Linked DNA regions of Kitasatospora fiedleri. Each later gene encodes a partner of the first gene's protein in a complex. Links are inferred from orthologs where the notes say so. Each region holds a gene or a part of one and is shown on either strand. Other genes may lie near its edges.

Region 1 (3,309 bases):
CCTGCCCGCCGCCGCCGTCGAGCGCTTCTCCAGGCTGGCGTTCTGGCTGGTCGCGGTGCTCGTGGCCACCGGCGTCTACCAGTCCTGGCGCGGCCTCGGCTCGTGGAGCGCGCTGGTCGACACCTCGTACGGGCGGCTGCTGCTGGTCAAGGTCGGCTGCGTGGCCGCGATGCTCGGCGTGGCCTGGATCTCCCGCGCCTGGACGGCCCGGCTGCGCACCGCCGACGAGACGCCGTCCGTCGCGGCGGTCGGCGGGGCCGCCGACCCGGACGCGGTGGACGCCGAGCCGGTGGACGCCGAGCCGGTGAGGGCCGCGGTCGGCGGCGGCGACCCGGAGCGGGCCGCCCAGCTCGCCCGGCAGCGGGCGCTGCGGGTGCGCGCCCGGGGCGAGCGGGCCGGCGGGGGCTCCCCGGCCCGGGCCGGACTACGGCGCAGCGTGGTGGTGGAGACCTCGGTGGCCGTGCTGGTCCTGGTGGTCACCACCCTGCTCACCAACTCCCCGCCCGGACGCGTCGCCCAGGCCGCCGCCGACGCGCCCGCGACCGCCCCCTCCGCCGGGGCCCCGGCGGCGCCCGGGCGGACCGCGGAGCTGAAGCTCCCGTACGACACCGGCGGCCGCACGCCCAACGCCAAGGGCACCGCGACCGTCACCGTCGACCCGGTCGGCACCGGCCCGAACGCGGTCACCCTCAAGCTCACCGACTCCACCGGGCAGCCAGCCGAAGTCCCGGAGCTCGAGCTGGCGTTCACCCTCCCCGACCGCGACCTCGGCCCGCTCCCCGTCACCCTGCAGCCGCAGGGCGCCGGCAGCTGGAGCGGCACCGCGCAGCTCCCGCTGGGCGGGGTGTGGGTGGTGTCGGTGACCGTCCGCTCCTCCGACATCGACCAGGTGACGGCCACCCAGCAGCTGAAGGTCGGCCAGTGAGCACCGCCGAGCGGCCGGGCACCGCCGAGCGGCCGCCCGCCGCCGCGCCGGAGCGGGCCGCCGCGCCGGGGGCGGTGCGGGGGCCGTCCCGGCGGGCGGTGCTCGGCGGGGCCGGGGCCGGGCTCGCGGTGGGCGCGGCCGGCGGGGCGTGGGGCGGCCGGGCCTCGGCGCAGGCCCCGGCGGCGGGCGCCGGGGCCGCGCCGGGCGGGGCCCGGGTGCCGTTCCACGGGGCGCGGCAGGGCGGGATCGTCGAACCGGCCCAGGCCCGGGTCGAGTGGGCGGCGTTCGACCTGCTGTCCAGCACCCGCCGGGACGGGCTGGCCGCGCTGCTGCGCGGCTGGTCGGCGGCGGCGGCCCGGATGGCCGCGGGCGAGCCCGCCGCGGAGGGCGAGAACCAGATCGCGCTGGACGCCGGGCCCGGCTCGCTGACCGTCACCTTCGGCTTCGGCGCCACCCTGTTCGACAAGGCCGGGCTGGCCGACCGCCGCCCCGAGGCGCTGACCGCGCTGCCCGCCTTCCCCGGCGACGCGCTGGACCCGGCCCGCTCCGACGGCGACCTGTGGGTGCAGGTCGGTGCCGACGACGCCCTGGTCGCGGTGCACGCGCTGCGGGTGCTGGTGCGGCTGGCCACCGGGCTGGCCGCGCCGCGCTGGCTGATGTCCGGCTTCGCTCGGACGCCCGGCGCGACCCCGCACCCGATGACCGGCCGCAACCTGATGGGCCAGGTCGACGGCACCAACAACCCGCGCCCGCAGGACGAGGGCTTCGCCGCCACCGTGTTCGCCACCGGCCCGGACTGGATGGCCGGCGGCAGCTACGCCGTGCTGCGCCGGATCAGGATGCTGCTGGAGGGCTGGGACACCCTGCCGCTGGAGCGCCAGGAGCGGATCGTCGGCCGCCGCAAGAGCGACGGCGCCCCGCTGTCCGGCGGGCCGGACGCCGTCGAGCGCACCCCCGTCGACCTGGCCGCCACCCACCCGGACGGCACCCTGGCGATCGCCCCCGACGCGCACGTCCGGGTCGCCGCGGCGGCCTCCAACGGCGGGGCGGCGATGCTGCGCCGCGGCTTCTCCTTCCACGACGGCCTGCTGCCGGACGGCTCCCCCGACGCCGGGCTGCTGTTCGCCGCGTACCAGGCCGATCCGGCGCGCGGCTTCGTGCCGGTGCAGCAGCGGCTGGCGCGCGGCGACGGCCTCTCCCGCTACCTGCGGCACGAGGCGTCCGCGCTGTTCGCGGTGCCGCCGGGCGCGCCCGAGGGCGGGTACGTGGGGCAGCCGCTGCTGGAGGGCTGAGCCCGCCGGGGGCGCGGGCCGCCGCCCGGGGCGAGCCGGGCCGGCTGCCCGGAGTGCGGAACGGGGCCGGGCGGGGCGGCGGAAGTGGCTAGGGTGAAGGCGGATCGGCCTTCGGGCCGCGCAACACTCGCTGCTCGTTCGGAGGCGGTCATGTCGGCGACCCGTTACACCTACCTCGGGCCCGCGGGCACGTTCACCGAGGCCGCCCTGCGCACCCTGCCGGAGGCCGGGACTCGGGAGCTGACGCCGATGGCGTCGGTGTCGGCGGCGCTGGACGCGGTGCGGGCGGGCGAGGCCGCGGGCGCGATGGTGGCGATCGAGAACTCGGTGGACGGCGCGGTCACCACCACCAGCGACGAGCTGATCAACGGCAGCCCGCTGATGATCTACCGCGAGGTGCTGCTGCCGATCTCGTTCGCGGTGCTGGTGCGGCCGGGCACGGCGCTGTCGGACGTGAAGACGGTCAGCGGCCACCCGGTGGCCCAGCCGCAGGTGCGGCACTGGCTGGCCGCGCACCTGCCGGACGCGCAGTGGGAGTCGGCGGCGTCCAACGCGGAGGCGGCCCGGCTGGTCCAGGACGGCCGCTACGACGCGGCGGTGGCGGGGGCGTTCGCCGCCGAGCTGTACGGGCTGGAGGTGCTGTCCGACGAGATCCACGACGCGGCGGCGCCGACCACCCGGTTCGTGCTGGCGGGCCGTCCGGGGCGGGTGTCCTCGGCGACCGGCTGGGACAAGACCTCGATGGTGGTGTGGCTGCCGGAGGACCACCCGGGCGCGCTGCTGGAGCTGCTCCAGGAGTTCGCGGTGCGCGGGATCAACCTGATGCGGATCGAGTCCCGGCCGACCGGCGAGGGCATGGGCAACTACTGCTTCCTGATCGACTGCGAGGGGCACCTCAGCGAGCGGCGGGTCAGCGAGGCGCTGATGGGCCTGAAGCGGATCTGCCCGCAGGTGCGTTTCCTCGGCTCCTACCCGCGGGCCGACCAGGGCACCTCCGCGCCGCTGCGGGCCGGCACCTCGGACCTGGATTTCGCGAACGCCGCGGACTGGCTGTCGCGCTGCCTGGACGGGCGCGGGGAGCTCTGAGCGCGC
Region 2 (3,240 bases), 3.9 Mb from region 1 along the record:
GGCGGGCGACGAGGTAGGAGCCGCCGGTCATCCAGTCGGTGCCGTCGCCGGGGCGGCCCATACGTGCTGGGCGAGCGCGTCGGCGTCGGTCCCGGCGATGTTGTGGGTGCCGTCCTTGAAGCCCATCAGGTTGCGCGGGGTCTGGCTGTCGGGCGTGGTGGAGGAGGTCTTGCCGAAGCCGAGCTGCGACCAGCGGACGTTGACCACGCCCATGCCGATCCGGGCCAGGTTGCGGATCGCGTGCACGGCGACCTGCGGGTCGTCGGCGCAGGCCTGGACGCACAGGTCGCCGCCGCTGCGGGCCGCCTCCAGCCGGTCGCCCTTGAACTTCGGCAGGTCGACCAGCGCCTCCGGGCGCCTGGCCTTGAGTCCGAACCGGTCCTGGCCGTCCTTCTCGAACAGCGTCGGCCCGAAGCCGATGGTCAGGGTGAGGCGGGAGGGGGGCAGGCCCAGCGCCTCGCCGGTGTCGTCCGGCGGGGACTCGGGGACGACGCCGACCGCACCGCCGCCGACCTCGCGCCCGCCGGTGAGCGAGGCGGCCGCCTTCGTCCACTCCTTGAGCATCTTCACCAGGGCGTCGCGGTCGTCGGTGATCACGTCGAACGCGGCGAAGTGCAGCCGGTCCTGGACCGGGGTGGAGATGCCCGCCTGGTGCTCGCCGTAGAACGGGACGTCGGGGGCCTGCGGGGCGGGGCCGCCGTCCCCGTCCGACATGGTCGCGGCGGCCACCGTGCCCACCGCGGCCGCGCCGAGCGCGACGCCGGCTCCCGCCCAGCCTATGACGGCACGCCGGCTGAGCCCGGCGCGCGGCGCGGGCCCGCCGCTCTCGGCGGGGGGCGCCTGCTGCTCGTTCTCGGCGTCCATCTCTGGTGTTCCCTCTCGGACGTGAAACCGGGTGCGGGTGCCGCCGCTGCTGCGACAGCACCCTGACGGAGGCTTAGCTTACGCTGGCCTTACCTCGCATTCGGCCCCGGGCACCCCGTTTGACCTGGGCTTGACCGGACGGTCGCGGCTACTTGACCACCACGGCGGCGGCCAGCTTGGACAGCGGCTCGCCGAGCGAGTTGACCGCGTCCGAGAAGGTCTTGCGCTCGTCCTCGGTGACCTTGTCGTACGTGGTGTAGGTGCCGTCGGCGTTGCGGTACTTGCCGAGCAGCGCGGTGATCTTCTCGAACTCGCCGTCCAGGGTCTTGGACAGCTCCGGGTCGTTCTCGGAGGCGACCGGCTTGAGCAGTTCGTAGGCCTGGCGGGCGCCCTCGACGTTGGCGGCGAAGTCGGAGAGGTCGGTGTGGCTGTAGCGGTCCTCCTCACCGGTGATCTTGTTCTTGGAGACCTCGTCCAGCAGTTCCTTGGCACCGTTGGCCATGCCGGTGGGGGTGATCTCGGCGCTGGGGATGCGGGTCTGCCAGTCCTTCAGGTCGGTGACCAGCTGGGTGGCGAGGGTCTTCTCCTCGTCGCCGATCTTCCCGTCCTCCCAGAGCGACTTCTCCAGGCGGTGCCAGCCGGTCCACGCCTGGCCCTCCTCCAGGCCGTCCTCGCGGGTGTCGGTCTTCGGGTCGATGTCACCGAAGCTCTCGGCCACCGGCTCGGTGCGCTCCCAGCCCACCCGGGAGGCGGCGAACAGCGACTTGGCCTTCTCCACGTCGCCCGCGGTGATCGCGGCGGCGAACTGCTCCACCACCGGGATGGTGGCGTCGGCCTGCTCCTGGGCGTAGGTGCGGTAGTCGGTGACCGCCCGGGTCAGCCGGTCGTCGGTCTTCGCCGAGGCCGAGGCGCCGGCCGTGACGGTGATCTTCTGCCGGATGCCGTCGCCGGTCATGCCCGGCTTGCAGGCGACCTCGTAGGTGCCGGCCTTGATCTCGGCGTTGATGGTCGCCTTGGTGCCGGGGCCGATGTTCTCCCGCTCGGTGACGATCTTGTCGCCGTCGGCGTAGACGTACACCTCGGTGACCTTGTTGCCCTTGTTCGCCACCGCCAACTCGACGTGCCCGGCCGGGAAGGAGGTCTTCGACAGGGCACACGTGCTGTCCGTCGCGGTCACCTGCACCGGGCCGGAGGCGGCGGAGCCGTCCGCCGCGGTCGGGGCACCGTCGTCCTTCTTCGAGCACCCCACCAGCGCGGCACCCGCCACGGCGAGGACCAGGAACGCGGCAGCAGACGTACGGCGGGCAGGCATGCTCACTCCAGGAACGAGAGGGTTGGGCCGGTGCGGCGGCCGCTCGGGAACCCCCGGAGACCGCCAGGTAAGCTAAGGCATACCTTAGGTCCCCCGCCACACCGGGTCGACACCCCGGGCCGGACGGAGTCGCCCCGCAGCTCCCCACCCGCCCCTCATTTCCGGCCAACTCCCCCGGCAATGGCCGGAGTTCACCCCGACCCCACCCGCTCCGGGAGCCCCGCGTGTGACCGGAACCACTGCCCCGGAGCGGCAGCCGCGCACACGGCGGCGCGGCGCGGGGCAGTTGTCCGCCCCACGCCGCGCCGGTCTTGTCCCGTCTTGTCTACTCGGGGAGGTTGCGGGCCATCACGATGCGCTGGACCTGGTTGGTGCCCTCGTAGATCTGGGTGATCTTCGCGTCCCGCATCATCCGCTCCACCGGGTAGTCCCGGGTGTACCCGTAACCCCCAGCAACTGCACCGCGTCCACCGTGATCTCCATCGCCGCGTCCGACGCGTAGCACTTGGCCGCCGCCCCGAAGAACGTCAGATCCCCGTCCGAGCGCTGCGACTTCGCCGCCGCCGCGTAGGTGAGCTGCCGGGCCGCCTCCAGCTTCATCGCCATGTCCGCCAGCATGAACTGCACGCCCTGGAAGTCCCCGATCGGCTTGCCGAACTGCCGCCGCTCCTTCACGTACCCCTTGGCGTAGTCCAGCGCGCCCTGCGCGATGCCCAGCGCCTGCGCCGCGATCGTCACCCGGGTGTGGTCCAGCGTGCGCATCGCGGTGGCGAAGCCCGTGCCCTGCTCGCCGATCATCCGCTCCGCCGGGATGCGCACGTCGTCGAAGTACACCTCACGCGTCGGCGAGCCCTTGATCCCCAGCTTCTTCTCCGGCGCCCCGAACGAGACCCCCGCGTCGCCCTTCTCCACCACGAACGCCGAGATCCCCTTGGAGCGCTTGTCCGGGTCGGTCACCGCCATCACCGTGTAGAACTCCGACACCCCGCGTTGGTGATCCACCGCTTCACCCCGTTCAGCACCCAGAAGTCCCCGTCCCGCACCGCCCGCGTCCGCATCCCCGC

The links.
Region 2: efeB (region 1) and efeO share a complex: the UniProt entries of both Bacillus subtilis proteins name them as parts of the iron transporter efeUOB/M complex. The link is inferred for Kitasatospora fiedleri from one-to-one orthologs.

Annotation. Positions count from the first base shown.
Region 1 is NZ_OX419519.1:4,075,154-4,078,462, reverse strand. What follows is about bases 70-3,069. They hold efeB (iron uptake transporter deferrochelatase/peroxidase subunit), read left to right. Parts: upstream 70-921; coding sequence 922-2,217; downstream 2,218-3,069. Other genes in these bases: pheA (prephenate dehydratase), read left to right, coding at 2,368-3,069; QMQ26_RS18860 (copper resistance CopC/CopD family protein), read left to right, coding at 70-925. Also shown: more of QMQ26_RS18860, read left to right, coding at 1-69; more of pheA, read left to right, coding at 3,070-3,303. UniProt on the Bacillus subtilis protein: Involved in the recovery of exogenous heme iron. Extracts iron from heme while preserving the protoporphyrin ring intact. Part of the iron transporter system efeUOB/M involved in iron import.
Region 2 is NZ_OX419519.1:169,461-172,700, forward strand. What follows is about bases 95-3,025. They hold efeO (iron uptake system protein EfeO), read right to left. Parts: upstream 2,177-3,025; coding sequence 1,013-2,176; downstream 95-1,012. Also shown: QMQ26_RS37790 (acyl-CoA dehydrogenase family protein), read right to left, coding at 3,192-3,240. UniProt on the Bacillus subtilis protein: Part of the iron transporter system efeUOB/M involved in iron import. Specifically binds Fe(3+), which is produced by EfeB-mediated oxidation of Fe(2+), and delivers it to the cell membrane permease EfeU.